DNA from 3 places in the Anaerosalibacter massiliensis genome. Region 3 is predicted to be linked to each of the others. Evidence: riboswitches for the same ligand, from Rfam matches in the RefSeq annotation. Region 3 holds a riboswitch; each other region holds the start of a gene.
What was found. A riboswitch is a leader RNA that binds a small molecule or an ion and turns the genes downstream of it on or off. The one in region 3 is predicted to bind S-adenosylmethionine.

Region 1 (5,422 bases), on a different contig from region 3:
TGTACTCATAAAATAATACATGTTTTTGGTTTGGGACTAAATGGAATAGTAGGTTCAGATTTGAAATTTAGACTAGTCAGAGTTGGAAAATATGTAGAGGTAGTGTCAGATGCGAAATCTATGCAGATGGTGGCTTCTATATTAGAAGAAGATAATTTGGTCTTGGCTTTAACTTTGAGAGGAAAAAATCTTGAGATGTTAGAAAGTATAAAAGTAGCTAAAAAAAATGGAGCTAAGGTAGTGTTGATAACTGGGAGCGAAGATTCGCCAATTATAGAATATGCGGATTATTATGTACTTACAGCTAATTTAGATCATGAGGATTGGGTAGGAAGCATATCAGCTCAGATACCTATGTTAATTGTTATAGATATGATATTTTCCGAATATATATTAAGAGATAAAGATTTGGTAGAAAGATGGTTAGATACAGAAAAAGCAGTTTTTTGTAAATAAAATTAAGGAGAGTAATGAAATGAAATATAATTTTCCAAAAAAATTTCTTTGGGGAAGTGCAGCATCAGCTCCCCAAACAGAAGGAGCATGGAATATAGATGATAAGGCACCAACCATATGGGATTATTGGTATGGAAAAGATAGGACAGCCTTTTTTAATGGAATAGGACCTGAAAAAGCATCTAATTTTTATGAAATGTATAAAGAAGATATAGCTAATATGAAAGCTATAAATTTAAATTCCTATAGAACTTCTATATCTTGGGCTAGATTGTTGCCAGATGGTAGAAATATAAATCCTAAGGCAGTAGAATTTTATAATAATTTAATAGATGAGATGATAGATAATGATATAGAACCTATTATAAATCTTTTCCATTTTGATATGCCTATGCTAATGCAAAATAAAGGTGGATGGGAAAGTAGAGAAGTTGTAGAAAGCTTTGCTCTCTATGGAAAAAAAGCTTTTGAGATTTTTGGAGATAGGGTCAAGAAGTGGATAACATTTAATGAACCTATAGTGCCAGTGGAAGCCGGATACCTTTATAAAATGCATTATCCTTTAGTAACCGATATGAAAAGGGCAGTTCAAGTTGGATACAATACTATGTTATCTAGTGCAAGGGTTATAGAGGAGTTTAGAAAACTTAAATTAGATGGAAAGATAGGGATAGTATTGAATTTAACACCCTCATATCCAAGAAGTAACGATAAGGAAGATTTAAAATCGGCTAATCTAGTAGACCTCATGTTCAACAGAAGTTTTCTAGATCCATCAGTTTTAGGAGAATATCCAAGTGAACTTATAGAATTTTTAAAAGAAAATGATTTAACTCCAGAGTGGAAAGAGAAAGATTTAAGAATAATAAAGAAAAACACAGTAGATTTCTTAGGAGTAAACTACTATCAGCCAAGAAGAATACAAAAACGAGAAACACCTAAAGATACAGAAAGTTTAATGCCTGAAGATTTTTTTGAATATTACATATGGCCAGAAAGAAGAATGAATGTATATAGAGGCTGGGAAATATATGAAAAGGGATTATATGATATAGGCATAAATATAAAAGATAATTATAAAAATATTCCTTGGTTTGTATCAGAAAATGGAATGGGAGTAGAAAATGAAGAAAGGTTTATAGATGAAAATGGAATGGTTCAAGATGATTATAGAATAGATTTTATAAAGGAACATTTAAAATGGCTTCATAAAAGTATAGAAGAAGGTTCAAATTGTTTTGGATATCATCTATGGACATTTATGGATAATTGGTCATGGTGCAATGCTTATAAAAATAGATATGGCTTATATAGAGTTGACTTAGAAAATAATTTCAAACGAAGCCTAAAGAAAAGTGGACTTTGGATAAAAGAAGTAGCAAAAAATAATGGATTTGATGATTAGAAAGGAATAAAAAATGGATAAAAAAATCATAACTTTTGACATTGGTGGAACTAACATCAAATACGGTATGGCAGATAAAAAAGGAAATATTTGTTATAAGGGAAAATACCCTACACCAAAAAAACTAGATGATTTTTTAAATAGTATAAAAAAAGTAGTAGATAGTTTAAAAATAAAAATAGATGAGAGTAAAATAGATGGTATAGCTATGAGTGTTCCCGGTGCTGTAAATAATAATACGGGGATTATAGAAGGGGCTAGCGCAGTACCTTATATTCATCATTGTAATATGAGAGAGTTAATTACTAAGACAACTGGATTTAAAGTATCATTTGAAAATGATGCAAACTGTGCAGCTTTAGCAGAAGTATGGAAAGGCTCTGGAAAAGATGTTAATGATGCCCTATTTGTAATATGTGGTACTGGAATAGGCGGTTCAATAATAAAAAATAAAAAAATTCATACTGGGAAAAACCTTTATGGTGGAGAATTTGGATACATGATAATGGATAGAGATTTTGAAACAGGAAAATTTAAAAATTGGAGTGAAACTTCTTCTACATCATCTATAGTTAGAAATGCAGCCAGACTAATGGGAATAAGTCCAAGAGATTTAAATGGAGTTAGAGTGTTTCAATTGGCGGAGGAAGGAAATAAATATTGCATAAAGGCGATAGAAACATTTTATCAAAATTTTGCAACTGGTTTATATACACTTCAATATATTTATGACCCAGAAGTTATAATAATAGGTGGTGCTATAAGCGAGAGGGAAGATTTAATAGATAAAATAAATGAGAAATTAGAATTTTTAAAAGCTCATATAGATATAACTACTATTTTGCCCACTATAAAAAAATGTGAATATGGAAATGATGCGAATTTAATAGGTGCAGTATATAATTACATTTTGAATTAAAGCCTATGCCTAATAGTGGCAAAACAAGTGTAGTAGGTAAAGTTGCAGATGAAGAAGTATATTTATTAGATAAAATTAGACCTTTGCAAAAGTTTAGATCAAAGTAGATGTGTGTCAATGGGATGTTTTGTTTGGCATATCTTAAAATTTAGATGATTAAAATAAGTCTAAAAGAGATAATATAAATTTTTGAATTTAAATATTCCTTGACATATCTTATACTTGATGTTAATATGTTTACAACAATTAAATAATATAACTTATCCAGAATTAGGGTAGAGAATTAGCTCGTTGACCCTATACCAACCTGTTATATTTTTAATAAGGTGGTTCTGCTAATGTCGATAAGATGGATGATAAAAAGAGATTAAATCCTTCCTAAGACATTAGGAAGGATTTTTTGATGGATAATCTTATCAAGAGAGGTGGAGGGACTGGCCCTATGAAGCCCGGCAACAACCAGTTTAAACTGGAAATGTGCCAATTCCTGCAGCCATTGGCTGAAAGATAAGAAGGTCTTATTTTCATTTATTTATTTAGACACTTCTTATTTATAGAAGTGTCTTTTATTTTTTAAAAATTGAAAGGAGAGATATACATGAAAAAAGATTGTAAACAAGGAACAATATGTGTTCAAGGAGGATATTCTCCAAAATCAGGAGAGCCAAGGGTGCTTCCTATTTATCAAAGTACAACATATAAGTATAAAGATCCTGATCAACTTGCAAATATATTTGATTTAAAAGAAGAAGGCCATATGTATTCAAGGATAAGCAATCCAACTGTTGCTGCCTTTGAGGAAAAGATAAGTCAACTTGAAGATGGAGTAGGAGCATTAGCCACTTCGTCAGGGCAAGCAGCTACAACTATTGGAATACTAAATATATGTGGACAAAATCAACATATCTTGGCTTTATCCACATTGTATGGTGGCACTTATACATTGTTATCCACAACTTTAAAAAAATATGGTATAGAAGTAACTTTTATTGATCCAAATATGGATGTGGAGGAAATACTAAATTATTCTAAACCAAATACTAGGGCTATATATGCAGAAACTATAGGAAATCCTGCATTGAATGTTTTAGATTTTGAAAAATATTCTAAGGTAGCAAAGACATTAGATATACCTTTTATTGTTGACAATACATTTCCCACTCCATATCTTTGTCAGCCTTTTAAACATGGAGCCAATATTATAATCCACTCAGCAACTAAGTATATAGATGGCCATGCAAATAATATAGGTGGTGTAATAATAGATGGAGGTAATTTCAATTGGGATAATGGGAAATATCCAGAGTTTACAGAACCTGATGAAAGCTATCATGGTATTAGATATTATAAAGAGTTTAAAGAAAAAGCATATATAACAAAAGCCAGAACCCAATTATTAAGAGACATAGGTTGTTCTCTAAGTCCTTTTAACAGCTTTATGTTTAATTTAGGGTTAGAAACCCTTCATTTAAGAATGGAAAAACATAGCCAAAATGCTTTAAAGTTAGCTAAATACTTAGAAAGTCATGAAAAAGTTTCTTGGGTTAATTATCCTAAATTAGAAAGTCATCCTGACTATGAATTAAGTCAAAAATATTTACCTTTAGGTGGAAGTGGTATACTTACTTTTGGAATAGAAGGAGGAAAAGCTGGAGCTAAAAAATTTATGACTAATTTAAATCTTGTTTCTTTAGTCGTCCATTTAGGTGATGTAAGGACTTCTGTACTTCATCCTGCTTCAACTACCCATAGACAACTTAGTACTAAAGAGTTGAAAAAGGCTGGAATTAAAGAAGACATGATAAGAGTATCTGTAGGAATAGAAGATATTTCAGATATAATAGAGGACTTCCATAGTGCTTTAAGTTTAATTTAAAAAGGTGATAAAAATGAGTATTTATTTAGAAAAAAATGTTTTAAATTTAGAAAAAGAGAAAAAAGTTCCCAAAATAGGGATTTTAAATTTAATGCCAAATAAAATTGAAACGGAAATACATTTTTTAAATCTTTTATCCCAAGTTTCTATAGATATTTATATATATTTTATTCGTCTTGAAAGTTATATTCCTAAAAATTGTAGTTTTAAGTATTTAAAAGATAATTATATAACTTTAAAAGATATAGAAAATGATTTTTTAGATGGATTGATAATAACAGGTGCTCCTTTAGAATTAAAAGAGTTTGAAGATGTAGAATACTGGCAAGAACTTAGTTCTATAATGGAGTTTTCTAAAAAAAATATAAAATCCACCATATATATATGTTGGGGAGCTTTAGCTGGATTTTATTATCATTATGGAATACCTAAATATAATTTGGAAGAAAAGGTATTTGGAGTCTTTCCACACAATGTTCTTAATAAAAATCATAGATTATTGAAAGGTTTTGATGATGAGTTTCTAGTTCCTCATTCTAGATATTCATTAGTGAGAGAAGAAGATATAAGAAAAGAGAAAGGTCTCGAAATATTATCAACTTCAGATGAAACAGGAATATTTTTAGTATCTGATAAAGGTTGTAATAAAATTTTTTTAACTGGTCATCTTGAATATGAATCTGAAACATTGAAAAAAGAATATGAAAGAGATACTAAATTAGGAAAACCAATAAAAATGCCTAAATATTATTCTTACAAGGATGAT
Region 2 (5,422 bases), on a different contig from region 3:
TCTCCAGTTAAATCATCCTTTGGATCATCTACTGAAAAAGTTACCCTTCTATCTTCTTCATTTTTAAATATCATTTGCAATTTAGCATTCTCCATTAAATCACCTCCTTATATTATTTTCTTTTGATTACTCTTCTAGTAGTTCTACCTCTTCTACCTTCTTTACCTTTAGTAAAGGCATAGATTGAAGAGCTGATAGAGATTTTCCTACCTCATAAACATTTTCATTAGCTGCATCTACTTTAATCCTAGAATAAGTTTTAGATTTAACTATAGGTTTATCTCCATCCATTCCTCCATCTAGTTCCAATTTTAATTTGGAAGATTCCTTTAGTTCTGTAACTGCCATATTATCACCTCCTTCTACTTCTTATATAGAAATAAGGTGACAATCTTACTATTATTAAATATTTTTATTTATTATTTTTTTCATTTTTTCTACTGCTTTTGTTTTTGTATTTACTACTGTCCTATAAGATATATCTAATTCTTTACTAATGTCTACCATATTCATTCCTTTAATATAGTAATTTATAAAAATCTCCCTTTGTCTCTTACTAAGACTTGATAAACCTCTATATAAACTTTCTCGTTCCTGATTATTTATAGCAATTTCTAAAGGTCCGAATCCATCGTCTTTTATATAGTCTATAAATTCTTCACCATCATCTATTGTTTCATTTAAAGATAAAAGACTTTTCTCTTTATGCTTATCTAAATAATGATATTTGAGTTGTAATTTCACATATCCTAAAAACTTTGTTTCCTTTGAATTATCATAATTTTTAATACAACTGAGTATTATTTCATACCCTTCTTGTATAAAATCATCATATTGAGAGTAGTCATTGTAATACCTTTTTATAGAGCTTAAGATTAAAGGTTTCAATTTAAATAATAATTTTTCTTTAGAACTTCTATCTCCCTTCTTACCTAGAGTTACAAGACTTTCTATTTCTCTATACAAACATATCCTCCTAGTGGAAGACCGGCCTTCTAATATTGCTAGCAACTCTATATTACTCTTAAAAAAGGAAATAAAAAAAAGTAGAGTAAGCCATTCTACTTACTCTACTTTTACAATTTTTATATTACTTTATATATAAATACCGTACTTTAAATAAGTCTTTTACAAAAACTTATAGACTTTAAAAAACTCCTTATACTTCAAGACCTTCTTTTCTAAGTACTTCTGCCTTATCAGTTTTTTCCCACGTTAAGTCTAGGTCACATCTTCCAAAATGACCATAGCTTGCTAATTGTTTATATATAGGCTTTCTTAAATCTAATTTATCAATAATAGCTGCAGGTCTTAAATCAAAATGCTTTCTTACTAATTCTTCAATCTTTTCATCTTTAATTTTCCCAGTTCCAAAAGTTTCAACATATATAGATAATGGTCTAGCTACTCCTATAGCATAAGCAAGTCCTACTTCACATTTGTCAGCAAGTCCGGCTGCTACTATATTCTTTGCTACATATCTAGCTGCATAAGCTGCAGATCTATCTACTTTTGTTGAATCTTTTCCTGAAAAAGCTCCTCCACCATGTCTTCCATATCCACCATAAGTATCTACAATTATTTTTCTACCAGTAAGTCCAGCATCCCCCATTGGTCCACCTATTACAAATCTTCCAGTCGGATTTACGTAGTATTTAGTATTATCATCTATCATATCTTTTGGAACTATTTTCTTTATTACCTCTTCAATAATATCTTTTCTTATAGTATCTAAATCTACATCACTACTATGTTGAGTAGAAACAACTATATTTTCAATCCTTACAGGCTTATTGTCTTCATATTCAATGGTTACCTGAGTTTTCCCATCTGGTCTTAGATAGGGAAGTATACCATCTTTTCTAACTTTCGAAAGTCTTATAGATAGTTTATGAGCTAAGGCTATAGGCATAGGCATAAGTTCTTCTGTTTCATTACAAGCAAAACCAAACATCATGCCTTGATCTCCAGCACCTATTTCATCATATTTGTCTTCGCCATTTTCCTTATGTTCTAATGCTTTATCCACTCCCATTGCTATATCCGATGATTGTTCATTTATAGATGTTAGTACCGCACAAGTATCAGCATCAAAACCAAATTTTGCTCTTGTATATCCTATTTCTTTTATAGTTTTCCTAACAACTTTAGGTATATCCACATAACAATTTGTAGTAATTTCCCCTGAAACTAATACTAGTCCAGTAGTAACAGAAGTTTCACAGGCTACTCTAGCATTAGGATCTTCTGCCAAAATAGCATCTAATATGGCATCAGAAATTTGATCACAAACTTTATCTGGATGACCTTCTGTTACTGACTCTGATGTAAATAACCACTTTTTCATAAGAGTACCTCCTTAAATTTAGCATAATAGCTTAATTTATTCTAAAAAATAAATAAGCCCTTCCCAAAGGAAAAGGCAGACAAACTGTCACCTCATCTTTCAGAATTTAATTCTGTGGGATTTAGCACCGTCGTAAGCTTTTATACTTAGTTACAGGTTGCCGGGTTTCATAGGGCCCATTCCCTCCACCACTCTTGATAAGGTATCAAGATTTTGTATTCATTTATTTAATTGTATCACACTAAAAATTTTTAGTCAATTGACTAAAAAACTGATATAACCTTATAACTTAGACTAAATACTATAATTCCTGAAGTAATTACTCCTCCTATAATAGCAGCTAAAGCTTTATTAAAATCTATTTTAAGTAATGTTGCAGCTATACATCCAGTCCAAGCTCCTGTAGTTGGAATTGGTATAGCAACTAATATAAAAAGTCCTAATAAACTATATTTCTGTATTTTTTCTCTACTTCTTTTAAGAGTTCTTTTCTTAACCCATTTTATTAATTCAGAAAAAAGAGCAGTTTTTTCTAAATAATTCATTATTGGTCCTAAAAGTTTCAATAGGAAAGGTATAGGAATTATATTACCTATAATACTTAAAATAAAACTTTCTAATGGTGTAAAACCCAAGGAGATACCTAATGGAATAGCCCCCCTAAGTTCTACAAGAGGCATGGCAGCAACTAATATTACAGTTATTTCATCCTTTATCGTTTCTAATATATCCAACATATAATCCCCCTCACTACTACTAGTTTAATATATTCTACCCATTATAATAAATTCCTTTACAAAAAACAAAATAGTTTGAAATAGTTAGATATAATTAAATTTGACGAGATATCAATAGATATATAGCTATATTTTAACTTTTAGCTGTTTTTTATGCATTGCATTATAATCTAAAATCTCCTATAATAAAATAGTCGTCGGAATTACGGGGTGTGGCGCAGTTTGGTAGCGCACGTGGTTTGGGACCATGGGGCCGGGGGTTCGAATCCCTCCACCCCGACCATTTGTAAAAAAGAAGGATTGAAAATTCAATCCTTCTTTTTTTATACCCTATTTTATTTTTTATTATATACTATTTTATATATTATCAATAACCGGTTCAATTTATTTTAGCTTATACTTTCTTTTAACCTTGTACCAGCTCCAGCAAATACAAATAAAAATTCGCTCCAAAAAAAGTTTTGATGAAATAGTATCCTACCAAAAAATAAAATGCTAAATATTTTCAAACTCACTTGGCTGAAACAGTGAAAAATTTTTAACGCATTTTATTTTTGAGTCGGATTATTTCATAGCAAAACTTTTTTTAGTCGCTCATTTTTTATTTCTATTTGCTTAAAGATTGTATTATTTGAAAAAATACAGCTAAAAGTTTCAAAGTTAGAGTTTTTGGTTTAAAGAATTAGCGTAATTAAGAATTTTAGGTTATTGGATTTAACTGACTAAAAAGACTTTGATTAGAAAATAGAGACGAATTTTTTCATAAAACCTGTGAAATTGATTTTCAATCAATTTAGCAAAAACCCATTATTTACGTTAGAATTTTATGAAAAATTAAGTCCTATTTTCTTCAAAGCTTTTTCGGAAGGAAAGCCAATAACCCAAAATCCGTGGCTTGGCATAAACTAAAAAAGCATACAAATTTAGAAAAATAAATAGTGAAATATATGGACTACAATAGTATAATATATTTTGATATGTTTTTACTTACTTTCTATAAGAAAGGTTGATATAATGAAAAAAATTTTGGGACCTATGAGAAAAGCTATAGAAGATTTTAATTTGATAGATGATGGTGATAAAATCGGAGTTGGTGTATCTGGAGGAAAAGATAGTATGCTTCTTTTATATGCATTGAAACTTTATCAAAGATTTAGTCCAGAGAAATTTGAATTGGAAGCTTTTACAGTTGATTTAGGTTTTGAAGGCTTTGAAACAAAGGCCATTGAAAGCTATTGTGAAAGTATAGGAGTACCTTTCAATTTGAAAAAAACTAATATTAAAAATATAGTATTTGATACAAGAAAAGAAAAAAATCCCTGCTCTCTATGCGCAAATATGCGGAGAGGAGCTATTCACAACTCTTTAAAAGATAGAGGATTTAATAAACTAGCATTAGGCCATCATGGTGATGATGCTATAGATACGTTTTTCTTAAGTTTATTATATGAAGGAAGAATAAATACTCTTCCTCCTTTAACCTATTTAGATAGAAAAAAAATATATATTATACGTCCACTATTATATGTATCAGAACAGGATATAAAAAATTCTATAGAAAAAAATAATATTCCTATAGTAAACAATCCTTGTCCAGCTGACAAAAAAACCAAAAGAGAAGATATGAACAAATTAGTACATAAAATCTATAAAGAGGTTCCTGATGCTAGAAATAGGATACTTACAGCTCTAAATAATGAAAAAGGGCTTAGACTTTGGTTTAGCTAAAAAAGTAGTGGAAACCCCACTACTTTTTTTACAATATATTAATATATTTATTATATCTTAACTACATTTTTATTTTTAAAATCATCATAGAGAATCTTAGCTATTCCTATCCCATCTTCTTCACTATCAGACATTTTTTTAGCCATCTCTTCATCAAACATATCTTCAAATATTTTAGTAGCTGTACTTTTTTCTATAAGTCCATTGTCTGGAATAGTCTTTCTCATTTCTTTCAGCATCATATGAATAAAAACGGCCTCAAACTCCTTGCATACATCCATTAGCTCTTTATCCTTTTTATCTTCACTAGCATTTTGAATTCTCTTTTGAAGAATATCCTCATCTGTAGTCTTTTGCATTATAAAACTATTGGGAAATATCTCCATATCTTCACCCCGTTATTTCTCTAATTATCTTTTAAGATTTCCAATCAATTGAAGCATTTCATCGGAAGTTTGTATAGTTTTAGAATTTATCTCATAAGCCCTTTGAGCAGTAATCATTTTTACCATTTCATCTACTACTGCAACATTTGAAGACTCTAAATAACCCTGAGCTATTTTACTTTCCATTTCATTTGCACCTATAGGGATTTCTCCACCAGAAGCTT
Region 3 (5,422 bases):
TTGTGTTGCACATGGTATCAAGGTAGGTATGGGCAAAACAGTTGAAGAGGAAAAAAAGGCTGTGGAGTCAGGGTATTGGCATCTATATAGATACGATCCAAGATTAGAGATGGAGGGAAAGAACCCATTTATATTAGATTCTAAAAAGCCAGAAAAACCTTTTAAAGATTTCATACTTGGTGAAGTGAGATATTCTCAAATAGAAAAAACATTCCCTGATTTAGCAGAAGAGTTATATGAAAAGGCTGAAAAGGATGCATCTGAAAGATATGAAATATATAAGGGGCTTTCAGAAAAAGAATAAGAGCAAGGATATCCTTGCTCTTATTCTACTTCTGGTTTTGTTCAACCCATTCTTTTGCTTTCATTACTCCTTCTAAGGTAGGAATTGGTACTCTTGATTCTGGCTTTAATCCCTTAATGTCATAATAAGCTGCTGTTGTTTGATTTTCTATAGGGATAGACATTTTTTTCTCTTTAAACTTATTAATATTAATATTTAAATTTTTATCATTATTTTTAGTCATTCTATCCCTCCTCATTATTTATTATTTGTATATGTAGAAAAAATAAACTATAAATTTAAAAATATATTTTATATAATATAAATATACTAGGGTCAAGATATAAAAGCTAAGATTTAGTAAAATCATAGGAAGGAGATAAGTAAAATGAATAATGATAGAGATTTGGCAAAAGAGATAAAGTTTATAATAGAATTAGATAAAATGAAAAGTATATTTAGAGAAACTAGCCTTATAAATAAGTCTAAGAGGGAAAATGATGCCGAACATTCTTGGCATATAGCAGTGATGTCTATGATACTTTCTGATTATGCAGATGAAGATATAAATGTACATAAAGTTATGAAAATGTTATTAGTTCATGATCTTGTAGAAATATATGCAGGTGATACTTTCTGTTATGATGAAATTGGAAATATGGATAAAACTAAAAGAGAAAAAGAAGCCGCAGATAAACTTTTTAGCATGTTGCCAAAAGATAAAGAAAAAGAAATAAGAAAGCTTTGGGATGAATTTGAAGAAATGGAAACAGAAGAATCTTTATTTGCCAATTGTATGGATCGGTTTCAACCTTTCTTAATGAATTATTATTCTGGTGGAGGAACTTGGAAAAAGTATAATATTTCAAAAGAACAGGTTCTAAAAAGAGGTGAACCTATAAAGAAAAGTTCAAAAAAACTTTGGGATTTTGTGGAAAGCTTAATAGAGGATTCTGTTGAAAAGGGATACATTAAAAAACTTTAGGGTATTTCACCTAAAGTTTTTTAATGTTAAAATCCAGGAATAACTGCACCATTATATTTTTCTTCAATGAATTTTTTGATTTTTTCACTTTGAAGAGTTTTTATTAATTTTTGAAATTTTTCTTCTTTTTCTTCACCTGCTCTTATAGCAATAATATTTGCATAAGGTGAATCCTTATCTTCTAAAATTAGAGCATCCTTTGTTGGAGTAAGACCTGCTTCAATAGCATAGTTTCCATTTATTACAGCACCATCAATATCTTTTAGTACTCTTGGCAATTGAGCAGCTTCCATTGGTTTAAATGAAATATTTTTAGGATTTTCTTCTATATCTTTTTCTGTAGCTGCAAGGCCAGAATCTTTATTTAATTTAATTAAACCATTTTTTTCAAGAAGTAAAAGAGCTCGTCCTCCATTTGTAGGATCATTTGGTATAGCAATAGTACTACCTTCTTTAAGTTCATCAATAGATTTGTAACTTGATGAATATAATCCTAAAGGTTCTACATGAATTTTTCCTAGAGATGCAATATCAATATTTCTTTCTTTTTTAAAATCATTCATATAAGGTTCATGTTGGAAGAAATTAGCGTCAATTTCTTTGTCAGCTAAAGCTAAGTTTGGTTTCACATAATCTATAAATTCTATTATCTCCAAATTTATTCCTTCACTTTTTAAATCATCTTTAATATTTTCCACAATTTCTTTATGTGGTACAGGAGATACTCCTATTTTTATAGTGTTTTCTTCTTTATTACTTTTTCCACATCCAGTAAGTATTGAAAAACTAAGAATTAAAATTAGAAATAATAATATATTCTTTTTCAAAATAACTCCTCCTTTATTTTTTGTCTATAGATATAGCTAATTTATTTCCAAGTATCTGTATTCCTTGTACTAAAATTATAATAATTATTACAGAAGTTATCATAATATTTGTTTCAAACCTGTATAATCCATATCTTATAGCTAGATCTCCTAATCCTCCTCCACCTATTGCACCAGCCATAGCTGAATAACCAATTAGATTAATAATAGTTAAAGTAACTCCCATAATTAAAGAAGGCATAGCCTCTGGAATAAGTACTTTAAAAACTATCTGAGGTACTGTAGCTCCCATAGATAAACTAGCTTCAATTATTCCACCATCAACTTCTTTTAAGGCAGTTTCAATGACTCTAGCTACAAAAGGAGCAGCAGCAATTGAAAGAGGTACTATAGTGGCAGTAGTACCGATAGTACTCCCTACTATTAGCTTAGAAAGTGGAAATACTAATATCATTAAAATAATAAATGGAAAAGATCTAATAATATTCCTAATGGAAAACCTATAGTTAGAGAAAAAATAGTAGAGAAAAATACCATGTATAATGTTTCAAGTAAAGATGGAATTAAAAGCTCTAACATCTAAATCACCTCCAGTTTTATATCTTCATCTTTTAGCCAGTCTATAGCCTTTTCAATTTCTTCAGATTTACCTGATATTTCTAATATTAAATTTCCTATACTTGTACTCATTAGTTCATTTATATTTCCTGAAAGGATATTTACATCTATATCAAAATATTTCACCATTTTAGAAACTATAGGTTTTTTAGAATTTTCTCCTAAGAAACTAAGTCTTAAAATTTTGCTCCCAGGTTTTCTTTCATAGTCTATTTCTTCTTCAGTATTTAATTTTAAATTAGAAATAAATTCAGTGGCAGTTTTAGTTTTAGGATTAGTAAAAATTTCTTCTACTGTACTAAGTTCAATTATCCTTCCATCTTCTATAATAGCTACTCTATCGCAGATATCTTTTATAACTTCCATCTGGTGAGTTATAAGTACAATAGTAAGTCCAAATTCTTTTCTAATTTTATCTAATAAATCTAATATAGATTTAGTTGTTTTGGGATCAAGGGCAGATGTTCCTTCATCACTAAGAAGTATTTTAGGATTGTTGGCTAAAGATCGTGCAATAGCTACCCTTTGTTTTTGTCCTCCACTTAGTTGAGAAGGATAAGCAAGTTTTTTATCTTCTAGCTCAACATATTTTAGAAGAGTATTAACTCTTTTATCTATTTCTTCTTTACTTAATCCTTTTAGCTCTAAAGGGAAAGCAATATTCTTATAAACATTTTTTGAAGATAAAAGATTAAAATGTTGAAAGATCATTCCTATTTCTTTTCTTGTTTCTCTTAAGCTTGTATTATCAATATTAGTTATTTCACTTCCATCAATAAAAATCTTTCCATTACTAGGTTCTTCAAGCCTATTTAAACACCTAATTAAGGTAGATTTTCCTGCACCACTTAAACCAATTATTCCAAATATTTCTCCTTTTTTTATTTGAAGATTAATATCCTTTAAAGCATATATTTCTTCATTATTATTTTTATATATTTTAGATAGATTTTCTACTTTTATCAATGAGACCCACTCCTTTAAGCAATTAACGCATTAAATCATATTATATATGAAAAACCTCTTTCCACAGGTTTTTTTAAAAATAAAAAAACCTCTTTAAGAAGAAAGAGGTTAAAATCCTCTCTCATCTTTCGGTTACACCGTAGGAATTAGCACCTTGCAAATAAATGCAGGCTGCCGGGTTTCATCGGGCCAGTCCCTCCACCACTCTAGATAAGAGTTTATCATTATTTTTATATATTGAAGTTCGGATACAACTTTAGATTACATTCTATTATTAAAATTATGTTTTGTCAAGAGAGAGTATGAATTTTATTTTACTTTAAATTATTATATTTGTTTTCTAAAAGATCATATATTTCTTCAGGAGTTTTGCCTTTAGCCTCAATTATTGGAACTTGTGGGTTTTCATAATTTGCTCCACTAGTACTTAAAACATCAATTCCAGAAACAACTATAGCACTATATTCAGGAGAATTTATTTTTTCTAAATTTTTATTTTTATAAAGTGTATAAACATCATATCCAGAGTCTTTCAAGAAATCTATATAGGGAGTTAAATTGTTTTCAACTACTACTTTTTTTTCCACTAAATCACCTCCATTAAAATTATTATTGCCACTTTTCTATTTTAATATTTAAGTCTTTTTTGCCATGAATAAATCTATAAGAATGAAGCAAAATATTAAAGGATGAAAAATAAAAAGAATAGAAAGGAGAATTTTATGGCTTTAAAAAATACCTTAAATCTAGGTAATATAAATCAACAAGAACTACAAAGTATAAGGGAGATTGCTAGTAGTCATCAAACTATGGCTACAAAATTTGATTTTTATTCTAATCAATGTCAAGATCAACAAATAAAACAAATGTTTAAACAATCAAGTCAAGACGCTAAAACTACTGCTACAAATTTAATAAATTCATTATAAAAATAGGAGGTATATTATGCAAGAAAAAGAAATGGTAGATGATATATTATCTGGTACTAAGGCCAGTATAGATTATTATTCTAGAGCCATAACAGAATGTGCTAATCAACAACTTAGAAGCACATTACAACAATTGAGAAATGAAGCAGAACAATTCCAATATCAATTATTTCAAATAGCAGAACAAAAAGGTTATTATAAACCAGCACCAACAGCTGATCAGCAATCTATTCAAGAAGTTAAAAGTGGACTAAGTGGCGGTTCTACAGGAATGGAATAAAGTAAAAGGACTCCAGATGGAGTCCTTTTAAATTTCTATAGCCTATTGACAAATATCTTTAACTATGATATTGTAAATAAAAATAATAGGGCCTTTAAACTGATACTGTGAGATCAGAAAGGGAAGCATAAAAAATAGCCTCGCTACATCTATGCCTTCCTTTAGGAAGGTTTTTTTATGCTCTGGTCCTTTTCTTTTAAATTAGTCCTGAGAGACTAAAAAAGGAGGTAATAAAATGTTAAAAGGTAGACATTTAATTGGTTCAGAAGATTTTACTAAAAGTGAATTAGAAGAAATATTTATTTTAGCAGATGAAATAATATCAAATCAAGATAGTTTTATAGATTCTTGTCATGGAAAAATACTGGGAACCCTTTTCTACGAGCCTAGTACTAGAACTAGATTGAGTTTTGAATCTGCTATGTTAAGACTTGGAGGTAATGTAATAGGTTTTTCAGAAGCTGCTTCAAGCTCTGTAAAAAAAGGTGAAAGCATTCCAGATACAGTGAGAACTATAGGCTCATATGCAGATAT

Region 1: it holds a riboswitch for S-adenosylmethionine, as region 3 does, so the genes downstream of both, NSA23_RS09875 (O-acetylhomoserine aminocarboxypropyltransferase/cysteine synthase family protein) here and NSA23_RS14065 (methionine ABC transporter ATP-binding protein) in region 3, are expected to answer to the same signal.
Region 2: it holds a riboswitch for S-adenosylmethionine, as region 3 does, so the genes downstream of both, metK (methionine adenosyltransferase) here and NSA23_RS14065 (methionine ABC transporter ATP-binding protein) in region 3, are expected to answer to the same signal.

Annotation. Positions count from the first base shown of each region.
Region 1 covers NZ_JANJZL010000006.1:22,699-28,120, reverse strand. The annotation lists gene NSA23_RS09895 (MurR/RpiR family transcriptional regulator) at 1-456, shown strand, start outside; gene NSA23_RS09890 (glycoside hydrolase family 1 protein) at 476-1,861, shown strand; gene NSA23_RS09885 (ROK family protein) at 1,875-2,780, shown strand; gene NSA23_RS09880 (phospho-sugar glycosidase domain-containing protein) at 2,786-2,887, shown strand; SAM riboswitch class I at 3,038-3,131, shown strand; SAM riboswitch class I at 3,191-3,294, shown strand; gene NSA23_RS09875 (O-acetylhomoserine aminocarboxypropyltransferase/cysteine synthase family protein) at 3,379-4,656, shown strand; gene NSA23_RS09870 (homoserine O-succinyltransferase) at 4,670-5,422, shown strand, end outside.
Region 2 covers NZ_JANJZL010000008.1:44,918-50,339, reverse strand. The annotation lists gene NSA23_RS11445 (DUF2922 domain-containing protein) at 1-95, opposite strand, end outside; gene NSA23_RS11440 (DUF1659 domain-containing protein) at 127-348, opposite strand; gene NSA23_RS11435 (sigma-70 family RNA polymerase sigma factor) at 403-966, opposite strand; gene metK (methionine adenosyltransferase) at 1,160-2,347, opposite strand; SAM riboswitch class I at 2,437-2,551, opposite strand; gene NSA23_RS11425 (COG2426 family protein) at 2,611-3,084, opposite strand; tRNA gene NSA23_RS11420 (tRNA-Pro) at 3,291-3,367, shown strand; gene NSA23_RS11415 (tRNA lysidine(34) synthetase) at 4,099-4,812, shown strand; gene NSA23_RS11410 (rod-binding protein) at 4,863-5,198, opposite strand; gene flgG (flagellar basal-body rod protein FlgG) at 5,223-5,422, opposite strand, start outside.
Region 3 covers NZ_JANJZL010000013.1:48,697-54,118, forward strand. The annotation lists gene nifJ (pyruvate:ferredoxin (flavodoxin) oxidoreductase) at 1-304, shown strand, start outside; gene NSA23_RS14045 (CDIF630_02480 family spore surface protein) at 330-527, opposite strand; gene NSA23_RS14050 (HD domain-containing protein) at 672-1,268, shown strand; gene NSA23_RS14055 (MetQ/NlpA family ABC transporter substrate-binding protein) at 1,295-2,095, opposite strand; partial or broken gene NSA23_RS14060 (methionine ABC transporter permease) at 2,109-2,674, opposite strand; gene NSA23_RS14065 (methionine ABC transporter ATP-binding protein) at 2,675-3,679, opposite strand; SAM riboswitch class I at 3,798-3,896, opposite strand; gene NSA23_RS14070 (YkuS family protein) at 3,994-4,266, opposite strand; gene NSA23_RS14075 (hypothetical protein) at 4,369-4,608, shown strand; gene NSA23_RS14080 (spore coat protein) at 4,625-4,888, shown strand; gene pyrB (aspartate carbamoyltransferase) at 5,124-5,422, shown strand, end outside.